Regions from separate parts of the Paenibacillus sp. FSL E2-0190 genome, predicted to be linked through region 2. Evidence: riboswitches for the same ligand, from Rfam matches in the RefSeq annotation. Region 2 holds a riboswitch; each other region holds the start of a gene.
What was found. Region 2 has a riboswitch for cyclic di-GMP ahead of NST25_RS21145 (thiamine pyrophosphate-binding protein). Riboswitches for the same ligand answer to the same signal wherever they lie in the genome.
Positions count from the first base shown of each region.

Region 1: another riboswitch for cyclic di-GMP. It lies ahead of NST25_RS04785 (glycosyl hydrolase); the one in region 2 lies ahead of NST25_RS21145 (thiamine pyrophosphate-binding protein).
Region 3: another riboswitch for cyclic di-GMP. It lies ahead of NST25_RS02430 (choice-of-anchor A family protein); the one in region 2 lies ahead of NST25_RS21145 (thiamine pyrophosphate-binding protein).

Region 1 covers NZ_CP150306.1:1,126,292-1,133,747, reverse strand. The annotation lists gene NST25_RS04795 (discoidin domain-containing protein) at 1-1,396, opposite strand, end outside; gene NST25_RS04790 (glycosyl hydrolase) at 1,448-2,968, opposite strand; gene NST25_RS04785 (glycosyl hydrolase) at 3,120-4,670, opposite strand; cyclic di-GMP riboswitch class I at 4,683-4,762, opposite strand; gene NST25_RS04780 (sugar phosphate nucleotidyltransferase) at 4,899-6,272, opposite strand; gene NST25_RS04775 (UDP-glucose/GDP-mannose dehydrogenase family protein) at 7,008-7,456, opposite strand, start outside.
Region 2 covers NZ_CP150306.1:4,775,764-4,783,219, forward strand. The annotation lists gene serA (phosphoglycerate dehydrogenase) at 1-230, shown strand, start outside; gene NST25_RS21130 (SDR family NAD(P)-dependent oxidoreductase) at 605-1,438, opposite strand; gene NST25_RS21135 (YafY family protein) at 1,595-2,551, shown strand; gene NST25_RS21140 (HAMP domain-containing methyl-accepting chemotaxis protein) at 2,673-3,923, shown strand; cyclic di-GMP riboswitch class I at 4,098-4,194, shown strand; gene NST25_RS21145 (thiamine pyrophosphate-binding protein) at 4,350-5,990, shown strand; gene NST25_RS21150 (carboxymuconolactone decarboxylase family protein) at 6,001-6,369, shown strand; gene NST25_RS21155 (hypothetical protein) at 6,575-6,925, shown strand; gene NST25_RS21160 (ketoacyl-ACP synthase III) at 6,980-7,456, shown strand, end outside.
Region 3 covers NZ_CP150306.1:550,384-557,839, reverse strand. The annotation lists gene NST25_RS02430 (choice-of-anchor A family protein) at 1-2,834, opposite strand, end outside; cyclic di-GMP riboswitch class I at 2,943-3,033, opposite strand; gene NST25_RS02425 (hypothetical protein) at 3,529-3,921, shown strand; gene NST25_RS02420 (ASCH domain-containing protein) at 4,121-4,534, opposite strand; gene NST25_RS02415 (DUF3221 domain-containing protein) at 4,890-5,234, shown strand; gene NST25_RS02410 (hypothetical protein) at 6,114-6,443, shown strand; gene NST25_RS02405 (hypothetical protein) at 6,669-6,884, shown strand; gene NST25_RS02400 (undecaprenyl-diphosphate phosphatase) at 7,160-7,456, opposite strand, start outside.

The sequences.
Region 1 (7,456 bases), 3.4 Mb from region 2:
GTCCATTGTCTGCGCCAGTGAAGGTCTTCAAATTCTCAGTAAAGCTTCCTCCATTACTAAAAATATAAGAGTCACCGTAGGAATGTCCATTGGTCAAATCCGTAACCTTCTCCAGCTCCATACGTTGCTCTGGATCACGTTCCCAGCCATCCGGATCTCCACATTCCTTCCCAGCTCCCTTCTGATTACCACAGGAATCCTCACTGTAGCTCGGCCAATATGCCCAGCCCGGAGCAACAGTTTGTAAATGGGGCGCGATTTGCTTGCCCTTTTTATTCAGCCAGTCCGCAATTGCCAGGTTCACTGCCTTAGAACGATTGAATAATCCCGGCTCATTATCTACCTCATAATATTGAAAATAGGGGCTATATTGCTCAAAATAATCTGTCAGCTTTTTCTCCGCGTCAGCAGGCAACGATCCATCTGCCTTAAGCTTAATATCACCAGTATGCAAATACAAAGCAACCGCCTGCATGTTGTAATCCTGCAATACCTTGTAATATTCCATCATATCCGAGCAGGATCTCCCGACATCACTGGCACAGCTAGTACGCATCACATTCCCGCTATAAGCCATCCCTAGCCATTTGATAACATAAGGCAAGTGCGTAACTGCACCTTCATCGAAATAAAATTGTTTATTATTCACTACTGTTCCCGTCAGTGTATAGCTGCCATGGATAGGCTCAGAAATTGGAGCGTTAAGAGATTCTAAACGGAGATTATCCCAAGTCCACCAGGAATATTCGTCTTCTTTGTCACTGCAATATAAACAGCGAACCGTTTGCAGCTTCAATTCATTCGTTCCTATCTTCAATTGCTCCTTGGGAATATATAATTCATAGGTCTTTTGAAAGTTATATTCGCTTTCTGTGCCAGCAACGCCCGCAATTTGAATGATCCCCGACAATTGATGATTGGAGAACACACTCATTTGCGGCACGGATTTATAAGCATCCAGAATACCTACGCTAAATAAGACCCCATTCTCCGGGATCTTATTTAGCTGATAGGTGATCGTTAATTCCGGCTGGGTCTTTCCATTCAAGCCTGCAGGCAAGCTCTGAAGAGCCGATGATTTGAGCACCGAAGAAGTAACATTAAATTCCTTCTTGCTGCCAGAAGTGCCACTCGCAGCGAATTCAGCTGCTGAGCCATCATGTTGTCCCAGATTCCAGATCACAGTACCATCCGGTATTTCTGCTGCAGCATCAGTTCCTGCAGATAGTCTCGGTATATTGGCACCTACCTTATAATCGTTTGTCCTATTCGTTCCGAAGACAGAGACAGACAACAGAAACAAGACGGTTAATGCGGCGAATTTTAGTAATAACAGTAATGGTTTGTTTGCAGATATCTTATTTTTTCTATTAGATATTCTCCTCGTTATTCCCATCCATAGGTCCTCTCTTTCTTCCGGAATGTCTTACCCTATCATTTCATTAGATTAAGGAAGGAACAATGCCCCTTGTGGAATTACCTGCAGCTTCTGGCTGGAACTCTCCCATAGCAAACGAAGATTGGCATCTCCTTCATTCTCATAATATTCAATTTGGATATCATAAAGCGTTCCGGCTGTGAGTGGGATACTTCCTTTATGAAGGGTTGCACTTTGATTTTTCCAATTGTCGATGATCAGCTTTCCGTCAATCCAGACACGGACTCCATCATCAGAGGATGCCGAAATCGTATATTTTTCACTGAATTTGGGTTTGAGTTTCCCTTTCCAGCGTACAGAAAAGTGATCTTCATTTATCTCTGAGGCAGGAGACCCACCATGCCAATTAAAATCAATCTTACGGTCATTGCGGATAAGTACCGCTTCTCCCTCTAAATCAGTATTGTTATAGTATTCTCCAGTTAAACCCGTTAGGGTTACCGGAGTTACGGGTGCTATCGAAGGATCTCCTGTTGTGAGAACATAGTCCTCTCTTGATACTATAAACGAGTCTTTCATAAAGCTTTTAATTGACTGTAGTGTATTATTTTCTGTCAGTAATTTTCCCCAGGTCATCATATAGACCCATTTATTTTGTTTCTCAGTTAATACATCCGGGTTCGGCAGTTGCCCACTCTCCCCGATTCCGATAGGTTTACCCTCGGCCAATGCGAGCAGATCCTCATAGTAGGACTGTTTATAATCGTTATTGTAGATATCCGCAGCCAGAACATCGAGTTTATCCCCACCGGGATAATATGCAGCATATGGATCTGACCATTCATTCGGCGCATTCGGATTCCACACCCACAGTAGATTATTTAGCTTGTGTGTGTTTACAAAACGATCATAGACAATACTCCACAGCTCTGAAAAATTGTCCTTTTTCCCCCACCAAAACCAACCACCATTCATTTCATGGTAAGGTCGCCATAAGACCGGAACTCCGGCATCACGCAGCTGACCCAAATATCCAGCAACCTCGTCTAGATCTGAGATTAGCCTCTTATACTGAGCTGTCCCAGGTGTAACATAAGCATTAAATTTCTCTTGACTGAGACTTCTGTTTACATTGGACCACTCTGGAGAGGTTCCCGGTAAGCTCTGATGGAAGGTCATCGCTACAATGCCACCCTCTTGATGCCATTCAATTGCACTGTCTATAACAGCTTGCCGCTGTTCTGCGATCGTCTCTTCGGATTGATTATTAATCGCCCCTAATTCATAACCATGTAGAACAGCATTTTGTCCCGAAGTATTCTTCAGCTTATGAACCAGTTCATCTGGACTTTCTAGATAATCATGCTGGCCGGACAAGAGCCCTTTGCCACGTAGATTTACCAAATTACTTAGCAGTTGCTTGGCTTCTTCAGAAGCCGAAGGATTACTTGGTATAGCCGGAGGTAGGGAGGAAGAAACACTCATAGCCTTCGGAAGACTTTTAACCTCTCCCCAAGGCAGCAAGGAAAAAATAATAAAGACCGGTAACATAGTAAACAACAATCTGTTTTTCTTATAATATTTACGCAAATAAATCCTCCTTTCGGTAGCTGTACTGCCTCCACAGGTGTTAAAAACATACCTGTTATCGGACAATCGTCTTCTGACCTAATGAGGACTATAGCTTAGTAGCTCTGCAATAACGCAGAGCCACTAAGGATCGACCTTTAATTTTCATCAATCAGGAGACATCCGGAAGAAAAAGTGCACTTGCTGGAACTGTCTCTTTAGCTTGACTAGCACTTTCCCACATCAAGCGGACTCTCGCATCGCCTTCATTCTCGTAATACTCCACCTTGATATCATATAGCTGGCCAGCCTTCAGCGTTATAGTGCCCTTACGCTCAGTACCACTTTGCTTAGTCCAACTATCAATCACGGATTCCCCATTCACCCAGACACGGATACCATCATCTGAGGTAGTGTAAAATGTATATTGCTCATTATATAATGGCTTAATTTTACCGCTCCAACGTATGGAGAACCGATCAATCCCGAGGGCGGCATCCGGGGAGCCTTGCCGCCAATTGAAATCGATTATTGCATCAGTTCTGTTAAGAGTTGCTGCTCCCGACAATTGCATGTTGTTGTAATACTCTCCTGCAAGCCCCTTCGCGAGAGGAATTGCTGCCTCCCCCTCTTCTTCAGAAGGTGCCGGCGCTGGTGCGGCGCTAGGTGTCGGTGCCAGACCAGTATTTAATTTATCTCTGGTCAGGGTATAGTTGCTATTCATAAATGTTTTGATTGTGTCTGCACTGTTATTCTCGTAGAGCATTTTTCCCCAGCTCATCATATACGTCCATTTACTTTGCGATTGCTGAAGCTTCTCCAGATTAGGCATTTCACCATTTTCCCCGATCGCAATCGGTTTGCCTGCGGCTAGACTCAATAAGCTGTCATAGTATTTTTGCTGGTAATCATTTTCGTATATATCTGCTGCCAGAATATCTACTTTATCAGCACCTGGATAAGTTAGCGCATAAGGATCTGACCAAACATTGGGAGCATTCGGACTCCATACCCATAACAAATTATTTAATTTATGAACGTTAACAAAACGGTCATACATAATATTCCATAGTTTAGAAAAGTTATTTTTCTTCCCCCACCAGAACCAGTTCCCGTTCATTTCATGATAGGGTCTCCAAAGCACCGGAACGTTGGCATCGCGCAAGCTTTTTAAAGAGACGGCCACCTTATCAAGCTCAGCGATCAGATTGTTATATTGCTTGGTACCCGGTGTAACGTAACTATCGAACTCACTCTGGCTAAGTGTTTTTTTCACATTATCCCAGTCATAAGAGGTGCCCGGCAGGTTAGCATGAAAAGTCATAGCTACGATCCCGCCCGCTTTATTCCAGTTGATGGCGCTGTTCACCACATTTTGACGTTGCCAAGCCATCGTTGCTTCGGACTGGCCACTGATCGCACCCATTTCATAACCGTGAAGAGCCGCATATTGTCCGCTGGTTCCCTTCAGCATATTGTTAATTTCATCTGGACTTTCTAAATAGTCATGTTGACCGGCAATAATACCTTTTCCTGAGATCGAGTAAAAATAGTTAAGCAGCTTTACGGCTTCAGGTGAGGCACCTGGGGTAACTGGCGTTCCAGAATTTGAAGCAGCTATGACAACAGACGGCGAAATTCCAACAGCAAGCGGAAGTGCAGTCAGAAACAGGACGAGTGACAGAAATGCACCAAACAATCGATACGTACGGTAAGCTTTCAAAATAATCTCCCTTTCGGTAGCCAGGCTGCCACTCTTTCGAAGGCCCTATAGCTTTGCGTCCCTACCTTTCGATAGGTTTGCCTTTTCAATTTAAGAGAAATAATCTCTCTTACCGTAAGTATCGACGACAATTAATGATATATTTAGTGTTTTTATGACTTTTTTTGATAATTGAGTCAATTTACCTGTTTCAAGAAATTTTGAATTGGTTAAATAGATAGGTTAGACCTATGAAATGAATTGTTGTAGTTCTATATCATTCCAGTCTAAAGTAATACGTATGTTATCTTCTTCTACTAATTCAGACCCCGTCTGTACCTCTATAAACTCAACATCCGTCAAAGCAAGGATCGCGTGCTTCGTTCCTTCCGGTATACGTACCACGTCCCCAGCCTTCACATTATGTTTTTTCTCATTCAGCACAATACTTGCTTCGCCGCTGACGATTGTCCAAATTTCACTACGCTTGCGATGTAATTGATAGCTGATATTATTCCCCTCGGATATAAAAATCCGTTTGGTCAGCACTTCATTGCCTTCATCATATTTCACATAATCAATAACTTTGTAATGACCCCAACGGCGTTCCTCGTACATCGGTCTTTGTTCAAAGGTCTTCAGCACTTCTTTAATCCGTGGGCTCTCAGCTTTATGGGTAACTAGAATCCCATCCGGGCTAGCCGCAATGATCAGATCCTTCGCACCAATTACCGTAATCGGAATGTCCAGCTCATTAATCAAGCAAGTCCCCTCAGAATCCGCCGTCACAAAACCTTTTCCTACATGCTTGCTGCTCATTTCCTCTGTCAGCGTATTCCACGTTCCAAGATCCTTCCAGAATCCATCATACGGCTGCACCACAATATGTTCTTCTTTCTCCACCACTTCATAATCAAAACTGATGGAAGACAATAGCTTATACTGCTTCTGCAATTCTTCATATCCTAAAGGCAACCCTTTACGCTGCAAAATATCTAACAAGTACCCTAAGCGGAAGGCAAACACTCCGCAATTCCACAAGGCATTTTGCTCGATGAGCTGTTCTGCTTGTATGCGGTCAGGTTTCTCTTGAAAGTGACTCACCTTCATAAAACCATTTTCCCCCGCCTCTTCGGTGGTAGGAATAATATATCCGTATTTCTCTGAGGCATGTTCAGGAACAACACCCATTAGAGCCAGATTTGCTCCACTTTCCAGCATGGTCCCCTCAAGCATAGCTATGGTATCGAAAAAAGATGCTTCTACATAAGGGTCAACAGGCAATATTGCTACCGTCTCCGCTGGAGAAACACCTGCCACTGAATAAAGATAGGTAGCTGTTAAGGCGATAGCCGGAAAAGTATCCCGACGCTCCGGTTCAACGATAATCGGCACATGACTTCCCAGTTGGCTTTGTATCATTTCTACTTGGCCACGGCCGGTGGCCAGATAAGATGATTCTGCCATCCCTGCTTCCTCCAGCTGTCTCCAGACACGTTGTACCATGGATTCTGGTTCACCTTGAGGGCTTTCAAGTACCTTTAGAAATTGCTTTGAACGTGAGTCGTTGGACAACGGCCATAACCGTTTACCTGAACCGCCTGATAGAAGTACCATTTTCATAGAATGAACCCTCCTTGAATTATGGAAATCGAGCATATTTGAATTGTTATCAAAACGTCAGCTTCCACTTAGCCTTATTTCGAGCGGATGCACTAAAAAAATTTGTTAGGTAGAAACCACTCCAAGGGATTTTGGACTTCCGATCGCTGTTATCCTCAGATTTCCTGATTGAACCGCTTCTCGCGGTAGAAATCCGAGGATAGCATATGCTTTCGAAGCTAGCTTTCCTACGGAAATCTTTCGGGCGAACACTCCGTTTCTACAGTTCCAAATTCCCTTTCCGTTCTTAACCTAACCAACTTCTTCTTAATACTTGATCCGTGCGTACCGGGCTGTACCAGCCGGAAGCAAGCACGTTTTTCTAAAGATTTGTTTCTGCTCCGGGGGAGGCAGCTGCAACTGCAACAACTGTAAGAACAACTGCAACTACAAGAGCAAGACTAGTTGCCACCACAGAGACAATGACAACTACAAATGCTACTGCTACTGCGGTATATAATCAGAGTACCTAACTTTATAAATTGCTTAGAAACTTAAGATAAGGGAATGGAGTGACGGAGGGGGATTTTGGAACTGTAAGAGCGATAGCGTCCGCCTTTGTCTGCGGATTTCTACCGCTATCAGCGGTAAAATCAGGAAATCTGCAGACAACAGCGGCTGGAAGTCCAAACATTCTCTGGAGTCACGGCTCATCCCTAAATAGAAAAAACACAAGTTCAATCAATATAACTTAGATTAAACCGCTCCAGCCACACTAGCAGAATAACCGCTCAATCCACCCATCTGCGGGCGGCCGACAGAATGATAAACGAGGCCGGTACCCTCAATTTGCTCCTTGGAATACACATTGCGTCCATCGATCAGCACCCCATTGCGCATGCTTTTCGCCAGCTGATGCAGATCAATATCCTTGAGTAGGCTCCAATCGGTCAAGAGGCATACGGCATCGCTGCCCTCAGCCGCTTCCTCAGGCAGATTGCACCAGCGAAGCTGCGGATGATCATATTGCTGCCTGAAATTTGTAGCTGCGATTGGATCATATAGTTTGACTGTTGCCCCTTCAGCCACCAGTGCCTCAACAATCTCTCTGGCGGGAGCTTCGCGGACATCATCAGTATTAGGCTTAAAGGCAAGCCCCCATATCCCAATCGTCGAACCGCGCAGGCTGCCAAGTGATTCATGCA
Region 2 (7,456 bases):
GACATCAAATTGTAGTATCCCATAACGACAAACCAGGGATTATCGGACTTGTGGGCACATTGCTGGGCGAAAATGATGTTAATATCGCTTCCATGCAAGTGGGACGTAAAATCGTTGGTGGCGAAGCAATCATGCTGCTGACCGTTGATAAAGCTGTACCTACTCATGTGCTTGTGAAGCTTGCTGGCCTACCAGAAATCAACACTGCCGAAGAAATCATTCTTCTGTAAGCAATACGATAGAAATCAAACAACAGAGCAGCGATTCTCCCCCTATAGGAGTTTCGCTGCTTTTGTTGTTGATCGTCGACCTATTTCTGCTTCATTTACAATATCGAATCGAGTACCCTCGTGGAGGCTTACGTACGCCCTTGAGGTTACGGACCCAGATGACCTTATATGCAATAATTTCGCCTTTGAAGCAGGGTTTCGGACTCTAGTGCCACTATTCCTCAAGAAGAGAGCTAAATCAGGTGCTTTGCCTATCAATAGCGTCTCTGGGGACCGATAGCGTTCTAAACATACGAAAATGCTGCATTATAGATCAGCTGTGTCCTATACTGCTTCATACGCACATATGGGATCAAACAGATCAAGTTTGCTGTTTAGACTAAGAATGCGGGAACAGTCCGACCATCGATGTCTGTAAATCCATACTTTTCAGCCAGCTTAGCAACCTGCTGCGGTTGTCCGGTTATAGACATAACCTTAGGATCGGCTGCTAGAGCAGCGGCTGCTCTACCGATATAGGTTGTGGATTCAGTCATCTGCAATTCTTCAACCTCATGCCAATGCTCCTCATCCGTGTTCATGCTCTCCAACACCGCCTCTGTCCTCATCCAGCCCGGAGTAAGCGGAATAACTGCAATGTTGTCCTCTTTAAGCTCATTCGATAACCCGTAGGCCATACGCACAAGTGTATGTTTAGAAAGATCATAATAGAAATTTCCTAGATATTTGTAACGATCCCAAAAGGTTGTATGGATGATTAGACCGCCAGCTTTTGCCTCACGCATTAATGGTATTGCATAATAATTTGTTATCAACTGTGCCCTCACACCCGCATTAAACATATTGTCCCAATGCGCTGTAGGAAGCTCCCAGAAAGACTTCTGCTCAATAGGTAAATCGTTGCCGCCCCATACATTATTGACTAAAATATCAAGCTTTCCTTGCTCTGAAGCAATCTGGCGAATGACCGCCTCTGTCTCCTGATCTTTGGTATGATCACATCGTATGGCGCTGCCGGACCCTCCCTCCGCTTTTATTTCCCTAAGTACGTTATCAATGCTCCGCTTGCTATGCTCTGTCCCAAAAGCCTCTGTCGTTCTGCCCGTAATATAAACGAATGCACCTTTCCTTGCCAGCTCCAATGCAATTCCTCTACCAGCACCTCTGCTGCCTCCGGTGACCAATGCTACTTTTCCTTTTAAAGTCATGTTCTCAATCCTTTCTACACTTGTTTTTCTCTAATGTTCTGTATTTAATCCTTACCTTATATAGTATAATTCTTTAATATGACATCAACTGACATATATAATGTAATAATTAATTAAGAACTAGCCAACATTTATTAGGAGGAGGAGTGTCCCTTAATGAGAGCCGATCGTTTGTTATCCATCTTACTTTTGCTGCAAAATCGTGGAAAGATGACGTCCCGTGAGCTAGCCCAGACCTTAGAAGTGTCTGAACGAACTGTGTTTAGAGATATGGAAGCCTTATGTACAGCAGGAATACCTATTCTTGCCGAACGGGGACGTGAAGGGGGTTGGATGCTCACAGAAGGATACCGAACCTCCTTAACGGGTATGAAGCCCTCAGAGATTGCAACTCTGCTGCTGTCCGCAGACTCCTCAATCTTAAAAGATCTGGGTATACAAAACGACTTCTCTTCCGCCGTGCTTAAGCTGGAGGCTGCTTCCCCATCAAGGCCGAATAATCCAGCCAGTTACCTGAGCCAGCGCATTCATATAGATGGTGCCAGCTGGCACCCTTCCGACGAGACATATCCGTTCCTATCTGTCCTGCAGGAAGCTGTTTGGGAAGACCGTAAAGTGAAGATCACTTACCCACGGAATGACGAGATGAAGGAGCGTTTCATTGAACCTCTCGGGTTAGTCGCAAAACGTGGAGTTTGGTATGTAGTGGCACGAACCGAGGCTGAAATGCGGACTTTTCGCGTGTCGAGATTAATACAAGCTGACGCAACTTATGAATCATTTGTCAGACCTGAGGCTTTTGATTTAAAAAGCTACTGGGAACAATCGACTTTAGCTTTTAAAGCAGCACTGCCAAAATATGTAGTGAACTTAAAGGTGAATGAGTCTATTCTTAAAGAATTACAACGTGAAAGATATGTAACTATAACTTTAGTAGAACCCTCTGCTAATACTGGGTGGATGAACGTGGAAGCCGAGTTTAATGCTATAGAATCTGCCTGTCGTATCGTACTCTCTTTCTCTCCTTCAGTTATTGTTTTAGCTCCTATCGAACTAGTAGGGATGGTAAAGTCTGCTATTAAAACAATTTCCACAATATATGAGGAATTTTGACATGAATTCTAAATATCTACTACTTAAAGAAGATTTATGACACTTCTCTATAGACCAATGACCTATAAATCCCCTATAATAACACCATTACATAAAATTTAATAAGGGGGACATTTTACCAATGAGCTGGATGCACAAACTTCCGTTAAAACAAAGAATTGTTGCCGGATGTTACCTCGTTGCCGCACTGTTTGCTATTCCTGTCTTAGTTACGTTAATGATTCTAGGTCAATTTCTCGTAGGAATTATACTAGTAGTTGTTCTTGCAGGTCTGACTTTACCTGTTGCTCGCTTCGTGGAGAGAACGCTTACATCATCTTTTGATGATATTGCTAATGTATCTCACAGTATTTCAAAGGGTGATTTCACTAGCAGAGCGGACGAAAATGGTTCAATGGGTGACGTAAGCCGCTCCTTTAACACAATGATTGATAAGCTCAAGAAGATTCTGACCGATGCATCGCAGATCACCCGTCAAGTTATGGATGCAAGCCGCGGAATCGAAGATAAGAACCAGAACCTGAAAATTGTCATGGCACAAGTAGCCTCTTCTTCTACTGAGCTCGCTCTTGGTGCAAATGAAATATCTACGGATATCGCTGATATGACAGAATCCATTAAAGACATTGAGACCAAAGTATCCAATTATACGAACTCCACCAAAGAAATGAACAGACGTTCAATACATACCTTAGAACTTGTTGAGCAAGGGCGCCAATCCGTAGATACACAGGCTGAAGGCATGCGTAAAAACATAGAGGCTACACAAAAAGTGGCTGATACTATTGAAGCTCTCTCACAAAATGCCCGCGGGATTACGATGATCACCAAGACCATCACAGAGATCGCTGAGCAGACCAACCTGCTGTCACTGAATGCCTCCATCGAAGCTGCTCGTGCCGGAGAGCATGGTCGGGGTTTTGCCGTTGTAGCTCAAGAGGTTCGCAAGCTTGCTGAGGAATCTACGGCATCCACAAAAGAAGTATTCGGCTTGGTCCGCAGCATTGAGTCAGATATTAAACAAGCCATCGATAATATTGCCATCAATGAAGAGGTTGTGCAGGTTCAGAATGAAATGATCACTCAATCTGCCCATATTTTCGCACAAATTGTACAAAGCGTGCAGTACATTACCGAGCAAATCTCTTCATTCTCTGCGGAGAGTGATCTTATGCTAGAAAGTGCCTTGAAAATTTCCAGTGCAATTGAGAATATCTCAGCAATCACCGAAGAAACTGCTGCTGGCACGGAAGAGGTATCGGCGGCTATGAATGAACAGATTAATGCCCTGCAGTCTGTTGCAGAAGAAACGGAAAAAATGACCCAGGCCGTATTTAATCTGCAAAAAACCATTCATATCTTTAAATTCTAGTTCAAAACTATCAACTGCCACCTAAGCTGAGTCTTAGGTGGCAGTTTTTTTCGCGAGGTAAAACTTCATCTCTTGGACAAGACTTTCGTCAAATTTCGAGTTTTTTTAGCGGATTATGTTGACAAAAATTAATGAGGAATATATTGTAAAGGAAAATTATTCTTATCAACTATAAATTAATATTGGCAAAATCCTCGAAAGAGGATGACGCAAAACCATGGATCTACAGCCTCATTTTTTCTTTTGAGGCCATGATTGCCAGGTTGCAGAGGAACCAGGACGGCTGAACTATTGTTCAGTCTTAGCGGTGCCTTATGCCACCAACCTGTGCTTACTATAGAGCACAGGTTTTTACTTTTTGAGTATATTGATCTATCGTATCTATTCGGTAGATTAATAACTAATATATATCAAAAAACTTGTGAGGTGTTTCTTTTGAAGACAGTCGCAGATTACATGGCGGAAGCACTACGTAACCTTGGAGTCACCCATTCTTTTGGGATCATTGGCAAATCCATTTGTCCAATTGTTCTAAAGATGGTGGATTACGGTATTGAATTTATTCCCGGCAGACATGAAGCAAGCTCCGGATTCGAAGCAGCAGGGTATGCGCTGAAAACGGGTAACCTAGGCGTAGCATTTGGTACTTCGGGTCCTGGGGGAACTAACCTGCTTACAGCAGCAGCACATGCGAAAGCTAACAACCTACCTGTCCTATTTATTACCGGCCACCAATCCATTACAGAGCTTGGAATTCCTCAATGTCAGGACTCCACCTCTTTTCTGGCTGATTTAGCTGATATGTTCAGACCTGCCACCTTGTTCAGTAAATTGGTTGAACGTGGGGATCACTTTGGTACTATTTTTAATCATGCGATTTCTGTGGCCCTGACCAAACGGGGTCCTGTTCATCTTTGTATTCCTTTTGATGTACAAACTGAAGTATTGGAAGAATGCAATATAGTAATCCCAGAAAGAGAGTCTCTAATTAGTCAAGCTAATATCGATAGAGTCATCGAAGCTATTCAAGCTGCTAAGAATCCTTTGATTATTGCGGGTAAAGGAATTAACCGCTCCGGAGCACATAAAGAGCTTGTTCAACTCGCAGAAACTTTTAATATTCCTGTAGTAACATCTCCTGGTGGAAAAGGGGCTATAGTCTGGGATCACCCACTCTATCATGGTCCTATTGGCGTTGGCGGTTCGACCCACGGGGACGATTTATTGAATAAAAGCGATTTATTTATAGTGCTTGGATCACGTTTAAGTGATATGACCATCTGTAATCTTAAACGGGAGAATCATCCAGCAACTTTAATTCAATTTGATATTGATCCAACCTTTGTCGGAAAAATACTATTGTCCAAAACGATACCGGTCACTGGGGACCTGCGCGATAATTTGGTGCACTGCCTAAATCATATTGACCCAAGCACAATCACCAAACGTGAGGCTTTGGCCGATGCGGATTATTCAGAAGAGCTTCCAACCCTCAAGAATCTTTCCCTTGCTTCCGTAATGAGCACTTTAAGTGATTTGATCCCTTATAATAATTCAATTTTCGTTGATGATGGAAGTCATGGATTCCACGCTGCAAAATGGTACAAGGTTAAGAAACCGGGCAGCTTTGTTTTTGATGCGTATTTTGCTTGCATGGGTAATTCGATCGGCATGGCTATTGGTGCAAAAGTTGCAGCTCCTGAAGAAACTGTCCTCTGCATTACAGGTGATGGTTGTTTCATGATGCTCGGCGCTGAGATTAACACCGCTGTCTGCAAAGATATCCCTGTCATCTTTATCGTGGTCAATAATAAGCAACTAGATATGGCTCTTAAGGGTATGGAGAAAACCACAGGTCGTATCGATGGAACTCTATATGAAGTACCAATGGACGCCGTGAAATTCGCTGAATCTCTAGGTGCTAAAGGCTACAAATGTGAGACTGCGGATGAATTCACAGCTGCAATTAAAGATGCGGTAGCTCTAAACCATGTTGCCGTTATTGAACTACTAACAGACCGTGATGAAGTCCCTCCGACTGCACACCGTACTTTGAACCTAAACTAGGAGGCTAACCATGAAGGAAAATATCAACAGTGGTCTCAACCACTTCACGAATCTATCAGGAGACTATGGCGCAAAAGCACTAGCTCCAATTAAAGACCACTTCCCTGACTTGGCTGAATTTATTATGGGGAATGCCTATGGCGATATTTTTCAACGTAATACTATAGCCCCTGACTGGAAGGAAATCGCAGTCATTTCATCTTTAATTTCAATGGGTCAATTCGAACAGTTGGGCGTTCATTATGTCATGGCCCTTCGTGTTGGAGTCACCGTAGAACAGCTTAAAGGTATTCTATTACACTTAGTACCCGTTATAGGGGCACCTAGAATCATCACAGCTTTTAATATCCTGCTTGCAACCATAGAAGAAATCCAATAACCCAACAGTTCGACAACAATATACAAAATTCGACTTTATTATTGCATATACTTGAAAAATATGCCTATAATAGAGTCGGAATATCCCATTACTTGCTGTATAGTGTCGAATTTTGACTTTTATAAAACAGCTAAATGGATATACATGGCTGGATATTGCAGTCGAACTGTTTTGGACAAATTCAATCTATGGGAGAGATTTAGGCATGGGAAGTTTCGTTTTGAAGACAGACACTACAAACAAGGTTATTAACATTGAGTTAGATGGAACATTTTCTGAAGAAGATGGTCTAAAATCTATTCAAGCTTATCAACAAACTATCAATCCAATTACTCCAGCTGACTATGAACTAAAAATCGACTGCAGAAAGCTAAATGTAACTGCACCAGATGTTGTACCTCTTTTAGAAAGCTGCTTTGTAATGTTTAAGAATGATGGATTTGTAAAAGTAAATCTAACGCTTGAAAATAACCCGATCCTCAAAATGCAGCTTTCCCGTCTTGGCCGTAAAGCTGGACTCGATAACATCGAGATCATTTCTGCGGTTACAGTCTAGATCTTTTAGTCTTAATATGTAGGCCACATTTTACTGCTTTCCTGGAGGCGTATTATGACCGGAATTCGTATTAAAGGCATTGATATCTATCATCCCAGCAATATAGTTGGTAACGACTTTTTCATTAAGCATTTTGACGAAAAAGGCATTGATATTCGAGGTCTATTATCCGCATTAGGTCGTATTACACGGTATAGTATTAAGGATGCGGATGAGAATTCCCTTACGATGGCTTTTGAGGCTGCCAGGAATGTTCTGGAGAAAAGTAGTCTCACAGGTGCCGATATCGACCTTATTGCCTATGCAAGTCAAACTCCTGAGTATATCTTTCCTACCAACTCATTAATGATTCACCGTTTGATCAAAGGCGCATCCCATACAATCTGCATTGACAGCAATGCTAATTGTGCGGGTATGACGGCTTCTGTGGAACAGGTTAGCCGTCAGATGCAAGCGAATCCTAGGATTAAACGAGCGTTGGTCATCGGCTCCGATTATGTAACCCCTCATGCCGATAAGAATGATCCAGTC
Region 3 (7,456 bases), 2.8 Mb from region 2:
TTATTCTTTTTGGAGAACTTGGTTCTCATTAATAATCCGATAAGTGCAAAACCTAAACCTGCTACATAGTAAGGTGCAGGACTTGATTCACCCGTTTTTGGCAATTCCTTCACTGGTGGCTTTCCTAATGGGATCGTATCGTCCACTACGATGATTTCATCAGGTGTTGGTGTTGGCGTTGGTGTCACTGCCGGTACCGGACCTAATGGGATCTCATCATCATCAACAAGTACTTCTGTGCTATTCGACGGTGTTGGTACTGGCGCTGGTGTCGGCGAAGCTACAGGCCCAAGCGGCACGGGATCTTCTGCAAGAACTATAGTGCCAATTACGGATGATGGCGTTGGTGTCGGGAACACAGAAGTCTCTGGTGTCGACGTTGGTGTTACCTCTGGCGTTACCGTCGGTGTTGGTGTTGCTTCAGGCGTTACCGTCGGTGTCGGTGTTGCCTCTGGTGTTACCGTCGGTGTTGGTGTTGCCTCAGGCGTTACCGTCGGTGTTGGTGTTGCCTCAGGCGTTACCGTCGGTGTTGGTGTTGCTTCAGGCGTTACCGTCGGTGTCGGTGTTGCCTCTGGTGTTACCGTCGGTGTCGGTGTTGCCTCTGGTGTTACCGTTGGTGTTGGTGTTACCTCTGGTGTTACCGTCGGTGTTGGTGTTACCTCTGGCGTTACCGTCGGTGTTGGTGTTACCTCTGGCGTTACCGTCGGTGTCGGTGTTGCTTCAGGCGTCGGCGTTGGTGTCGGCGTCACTGTCGGCGTTGGCGTTGGTGTCGGCGTCGGCGTTACCGTCGGCGATGGCGTTGGCGTCGGCGTTGCCTCAGGTGTTACCGTCGGCGTTGGCGTCGGCGTTGGCGTCGGTGTTGGCGTCACTGTCGGCGTTGGTGTCGGTGTTGGCGTCACTGTCGGCGTTGGTGTCACTGTCGGCGTCGGCGTTGGTGTCGGCGTCGGCGTCGGCGTTGGCGTTGGTGTCGGTGTTGGCGTCACTGTCGGCGTTGGTGTCACTGTCGGCGTCGGCGTTGGTGTCGGTGTCACTGTCGGCGTTGGTGTCGGTGTTGGTGTCGGTGTTGGCGTCACTGTCGGCGTTGGTGTCGGTGTTGGCGTCACTGTCGGCGTTGGTGTCACTGTTGGCGTCGGTGTCACTGTCGGCGTTGACGTCGGCGTTGGCGTCGGTGTTGGTGTTGGTGTCGGTGTCGGTGTTGGCGTCACTGTCGGCGTTGGTGTCGGTGTTGGCGTCACTGTCGGCGTTGGTGTCGGTGTTGGCGTCACTGTCGGCGTTGGTGTCGGCGTCGGCGTTGGTGTCACTGTCGGCGTCGGACATGGTGTTGGCGTCGGTGTCGGCGTTGGTGTCACTGTCGGCGTCGGCGTTGGTGTCACTGTTGGTGTCGGCGTCACTGTCGGCGTTGGTGTCGGCGTCGGCGTTGGCGTTGGTGTCGGCGTTGGTGTCGGTGTTGGTGTCGGTGTTGGCGTCACTGTCGGCGTTGGTGTCGGTGTTGGCGTCACTGTCGGCGTTGGTGTCACTGTCGGCGTCGGCGTTGGTGTCACTGTCGGCGTCGGCGTTGGTGTCACTGTCGGCGTCGGCGTTGGTGTCACTGTCGGCGTCGGCGTTGGTGTCACTGTCGGCGTCGGCGTTGGTGTTGGTGTCACTGTCGGCGTTGGTGTCGGTGTTGGCGTCACTGTCGGCGTTGGTGTCGGTGTTGGTGTCACTGTTGGCGTTGGCGTCGGTGTCACTGTCGGCGTCGGCGTTGGCGTCGGTGTTGGTGTCGGTGTTGGCGTTGGTGTTGGTGTCACTGTCGGCGTTGGTGTCGGTGTTGGCGTCACTGTCGGCGTTGGTGTCGGTGTTGGCGTCACTGTCGGCGTTGGTGTCACTGTTGGTGTTGGCGTCGGTGTCACTGTCGGCGTTGGCGTCACTGTCGGCGTTGGTGTCACTGTTGGTGTCGGCGTCACTGTCGGCGTTGGTGTCGGCGTTGGTCCGGGTTCATCACCATCGTATGGATAGTGGTGAAATTCACCACCACCAGTACCTTTGAGTGAAGCCGCCACTAAAGTACCGTTAATCTGACCATTAATAAAATCAACATGAGCATAGGGGGCAAGTATGCTTCCCATTACACCTATGCCTGCCATATCAAGATACGCAGCTTGGCTAAAGTTAAGCAAAATTTTCTTGCTGTTCAACACGTTATTAGGTAGAAATCCGAAGTTTTTCATTTTTACGTTAGAACCATCAATATTAATAATTGCAGTAGATCCTGAAGGAACATTTATTGTAATTCCGTAGGTATTAGAGACGTTATCTCCTGAAACATTAAAAACATTGACCGCAGGATCTGTACCTGTCAGGGTAAGGCTGCCATATTGGTACACTGTTGTTCCATTCGCCGGCAATGCTGCAAGTTCTGCTGATTTGTCCTTCAAAGACTGACCTACGGCTGAAAAGTCAATCGTACTCCCCTGTCTTTTTGTACCACCCTTGAGGAGCGTTACATTCCCTGAAAAATCTCCCCCGTGCACGATATTCCCATAAACAGTACCTCCGTTGAAAGTAAGATTCCCTCCAACAACAAGTGTGTCAGTCAGGGAAACCTCTGCAGCGGTCAACCTATCTCCAACACTATAGTTGGTTAAGTTAACGTTACCTCCAGCAGCAAACCTTCCTTCCGTATCCGAAACTGTTGTTATATCCCCTAGAATAAACACGTTGTAGACCGCTGCAATTCCCAATGTAGAAGAACTACTAGCTCCAGCAACTCCAGCTCCCAATGAGGAAAGCCCACTACCTACCGTCAAAATCCCAGCTAATACAAGCGAGAGTAACGGTTTTATTCTTCTTTTCAAATGGCACACCTCCTAAAACTATGATTTATATTAATCAGAATAATTACCAGAAACTCTAAAGGACCTAACAACAAAAAAGACCGCCAAAAAGAAGTGAAATTCCCTTCTCATGGCAGTCGGACGGTCATTGTGCCTTTAAGACACTTTAGACTCCTGGACTTTGCGTCCCGCCCTTTCAGACGGTTTGCTATTATCATGACTATATATATGTATTACACTGCAAGTCCAGAACTGGTAGCTGAAGCATTCTATCCAATAACAGTCTATGACTTTTAATACTTTTGAATTAATAACAGTTTAGCTCCCGACACCCACAATTGTCAATCAATTCCTTTCGATAATTCCCCGCATTAGTACCACACAAAAAAAGCGCCTAAAGGCGCTTCGCATAAGGTTTTTCATTAAATTTTAAAGTAACTGTATATAGCCCAATATGGATATCCATAAGGGAACACTCAGAATTAAACCAAAAAACAATCCACGCTGGAGGCTGCCCTCTTTTTCCATCATAATTCTCCTTTATGTGTGTCCGATACATTAATTTTTATTATTACAATTTTTAATATAATTTATTCTTCGTTATTTAGTTGTGAATTTAATCACATTGGATAAGCTGTTTAGAAATACCATTGATTATTTTTGGAATATCGGGGTAGAATACGAATATACGTTCCTATTAGAGGTGATGAGATTCATGCATAGAGCAGAAAGCAGGGACAACATGCTGGTGAAATCTTATTTATTGCTTCCGATGATTTTATCAGCTTTCGAACGGGACTCCGCCATTTTATCTACACACTTACGAACACCCGCCCCTTATCTGGAGGTTCTTGGAACAGCTGCTGCAGTAGCTACAACAGATCTAAGGGATGTCCGTGCAGAAATGAGAAGACGGGGAATCAAGGTGTATGAGCAAAACAGACTTAATACGGGAATTGAAGCCAAGTATATATGTCGTGGCTATCATGAACGAATGCTGCTGTTGAATGACATTGTTGCGGCTCAGGCTGCCATCCATATGCGCAGATACCTAGGGCTGGATATTTCATCTTTTAAGAGTTACGAAGAACAGTACCAGATTAAGTAAAGCTGTATAGAAGCCGCTGCGCTCTCTCCCCCCAATCAATTAGTGAACAAAAAAATAGGCCTTACCATGGGAGTTGGCAAGACCTGAGAGAGATATACCACAAAACACTGGGGGGTGTTTGGTGTCTCTAATATATACCTCGAACCTGAAAAAAAGCTGATAGGCACATAAAAATTACATTAAAAATATTGTTCGCCGTTCAGAAGTGATTGGAGTGCTCCCACAAGCTTAGCCGACCTTTAGCTGGAATTGGATGACTTAATGGATGAACCCCTTCAAGCTTCCAGGCAAACCGTCCTTCGCTATAGTCGCCAAAATCATATTCGTTCCCATTGATCCATTCCCTTAAATCCACCTCTGGAGTAACCACATAACATCCCGCGAGCTGACCTGTAGCAATAATAGCTCCTGTCGGCAAATTATTCGCTGTATAGCCATGTTTCGCCAATACTGATTTGTACGGTTCCTGTTCACAAATCTTTTTGTCGATCCGCATCCCGGCATGAATGCCTAACTCGCCGCGGTAGGCTGTTCTCCATGAACGAGTTTCAAACTCTTTTTCACCAAGAGCAATTAAGGTCGCCCAAGGCTGCCGTATTGTTATACACCGCATGATATTTATCCCCTTCGTTTATGTTGGACGTTTGTCACGGATGCACGGATCTCGATCTCGCGTTGTGTAATCTTGCTCACCTTGACCTGATAAATTAAATAATCCCAACCGTTTGGTCGATACTCATTTCCATCATTGATCGCCTCTAAAATAAGAACATTTATTTTTATTATATACAAACAAAAGTTCTTATGAAAATATCAATACTACAGACATTCACCTGTAACTCCCCAGAATCAATAAAGGTCGTCATAATGGAAAGGCTGCTGTTTATTCTTATATTGGTAATGTACTAACTGCTATGCCTGTGCAACCGATTTTAAACTAATGTCGTAACCACTGGAGGGGAAGGTCCATGATTCAAAAACCACGTACTACTATTAAATGGACTCTTATTTTTGTTTTTTTGTTATTAGTCACCGCCTGTAGTAAGAATGATGAAGTTTTGAAAGGAATTGTACACACAATAGATGTAGAAAATAAAAGAATTTTAGTAATTTCTGAATTAAAAGAAGAAGACTTGAACAAGGAATACAAGGAAATTCTCGAATCTAATGAGTACTCTCAAGCCATTTGGGTAAATAAAGTTGCACCTTCTAAATATAAAAAAGGCGATGAGATTAAAGTGTTTTTTGAAGTAAGTGATGATTCATTCCCTGCACAAGTTACCGCCAAAAAGATCACCAAAATCAAGAATTGAGCAAAAAGAATAGAATCTACTATAAAGAAGCGGCGTCTCCAAAAGGGATGGCGCTTCTTTGTGTAGATTTAAGGAGAAATCAGAGTATATAATATGGAACATTATATACTCTCAACATCTCTGTTACGGGAATTCCTGAAGCAGAAATACCCTTCCGAACATATACTATGAATAATCTCTTCCGGACGAAACATTTACATAATCTGAATATAATAATTCTGGAACATTCTGTAAACAAAAAAAGCTCACCTACCGAAGCCAGTGGGCATAATCCCAAGCATTTGGGAATTTACTCTTTGTTGGAATTACTGAAACCTTACCATGTAACAACTATAGGAGCTTATAAAGTCCCTACAGTTGTTGGCAATGTACCTAATAACACGAAGGATCTACTTGAAGATACAGGATCAGCACAAACCCGCGAGACATGCATCGGCGGGTTTCGTATTTTTAAAATTCATCACAATTAATTAGTCCTAGGTCATCTACACCAATAAAACTCTCTTATTATAATATTCGACGTTTATTTATAAAAACTTACAAAACATCTCATTTTTCAAATCGATCTTATAGCTCATATACATCATTAACCATTAAATTTACTATTATCCATGTAAGTAAACACTTCATATGTGAGGATTATCAAAGTATGAAAAAACTAATCGTAGTTTTATCAATCGCTTTATTGACTACCGCAATTGCTCCTTTCGCATCAGCAAATCAATCAAATTCAAGTGTACTATCTCCACAACAAGTAAGCCTTCAACAAGATGCAACAGACAACTATACTCATAATGGTTTCCCAATTAATTCTCCCTGTTCAAAAAGCATCTCAATCTGGTGAAATACTAATAACATTCAGTAGATTGGAGGTTTACCATGACAGAAATTGATGAGAGAAAATGGGGGCAGCAGGATCCTATCAAAGAACCACAAGATCGTTATGAACAGTTTTTAAAAGTTGTATCACTAACCTTTGTGAGTGTCACATTCACTATTATTTTCACTGAGATAAAAATGGGCAACTTTCCCCTTAAGCTCATTTTCTTTGTTATTGGACAATTCCTCATTTATGGATATGTGATGAAGAATCTGTCCAAGACCTCAGAAAAATTCAAAAATTCCTGCAAGAAATTAAAAATAAAGCTACCCATTCTCTACATTTTATATTTCTTGTTTCTCTTCTATATTGGGCAACCATATTTATAAAATTACTCTGTGCAAAAAAGTGACCCCACCAACTTCCGGCAGGGTCTAGATCTATATTATAAGGGGGTTATGTAATTACTATAATCCTCTTAGCTTAAATAAGTATGAAGCCCGTCTAAAGATTTGCTGAATTTTTATTATTTTTATCGAAACCGATCAAACAAGGTAACGTATCAATCTTAATTTCCAAATTACTATATATACAAAATGAAGGTGTGTATAAAGATGAAAATATTCAGTCTATTGCTTGTAGCATTGTCTTCCATTGGAGTAGTTGCCACATTCGGATTTTCAACATTCAGCTTAATCACAGGAATTATAGGAGGGCTTATTGCAGCATTTGCAATTTCAGGCTACTTGCAGTCTGTCAGACGTGATTACCCAAATGAGAGCTATGAGAACAAACATGTTAAGTATCAGTCGAACTATAATACTTGGTAAGCAAAATCCCCACCTTAAACTGGTGGGGATTTTCATATTCCCAAACACTTGTATAATCACTTTGTGATATTAATGGTAGAAGAAACAAACGAGGGATAATGGCTAGCTGTAGAAGTGCTTACACCGAAAATTCATTCCTTAGTTCATAGACTACTTGAGCTTTGTCTTGTTTGGTGATTTCCCCTTGTTTTAACCTCTAGTTAAATCTGTGCAGGATATGATGTATAGCCTTTTTAAAAGCTTCTTTCCCATGATGTTCATATTGACTAATCCAATTACTGTATGACAATTAAATAGAAGAGAGCTGCTAAAACAAACCGGTATAGAGCAAACCACTCCAATCGAAGTCTCTTAATCAGTTTGATGAACGTCACTACTGCAATCATTGCCACAAGAAAGGATGTCGCAAAGCCAATTAACATTAGAAGCAAATCGTCAGAACTCAGCAAATCACGACTATCGTACAAATCCAACAAGCTTGCACCAAACATAACAGGCACAGAAATAAGGAATGTAAAATCTGCAGCGGCTTTTTGGCTAGTGCCAAGCAACAGGCCACCTGAAATCGTCGA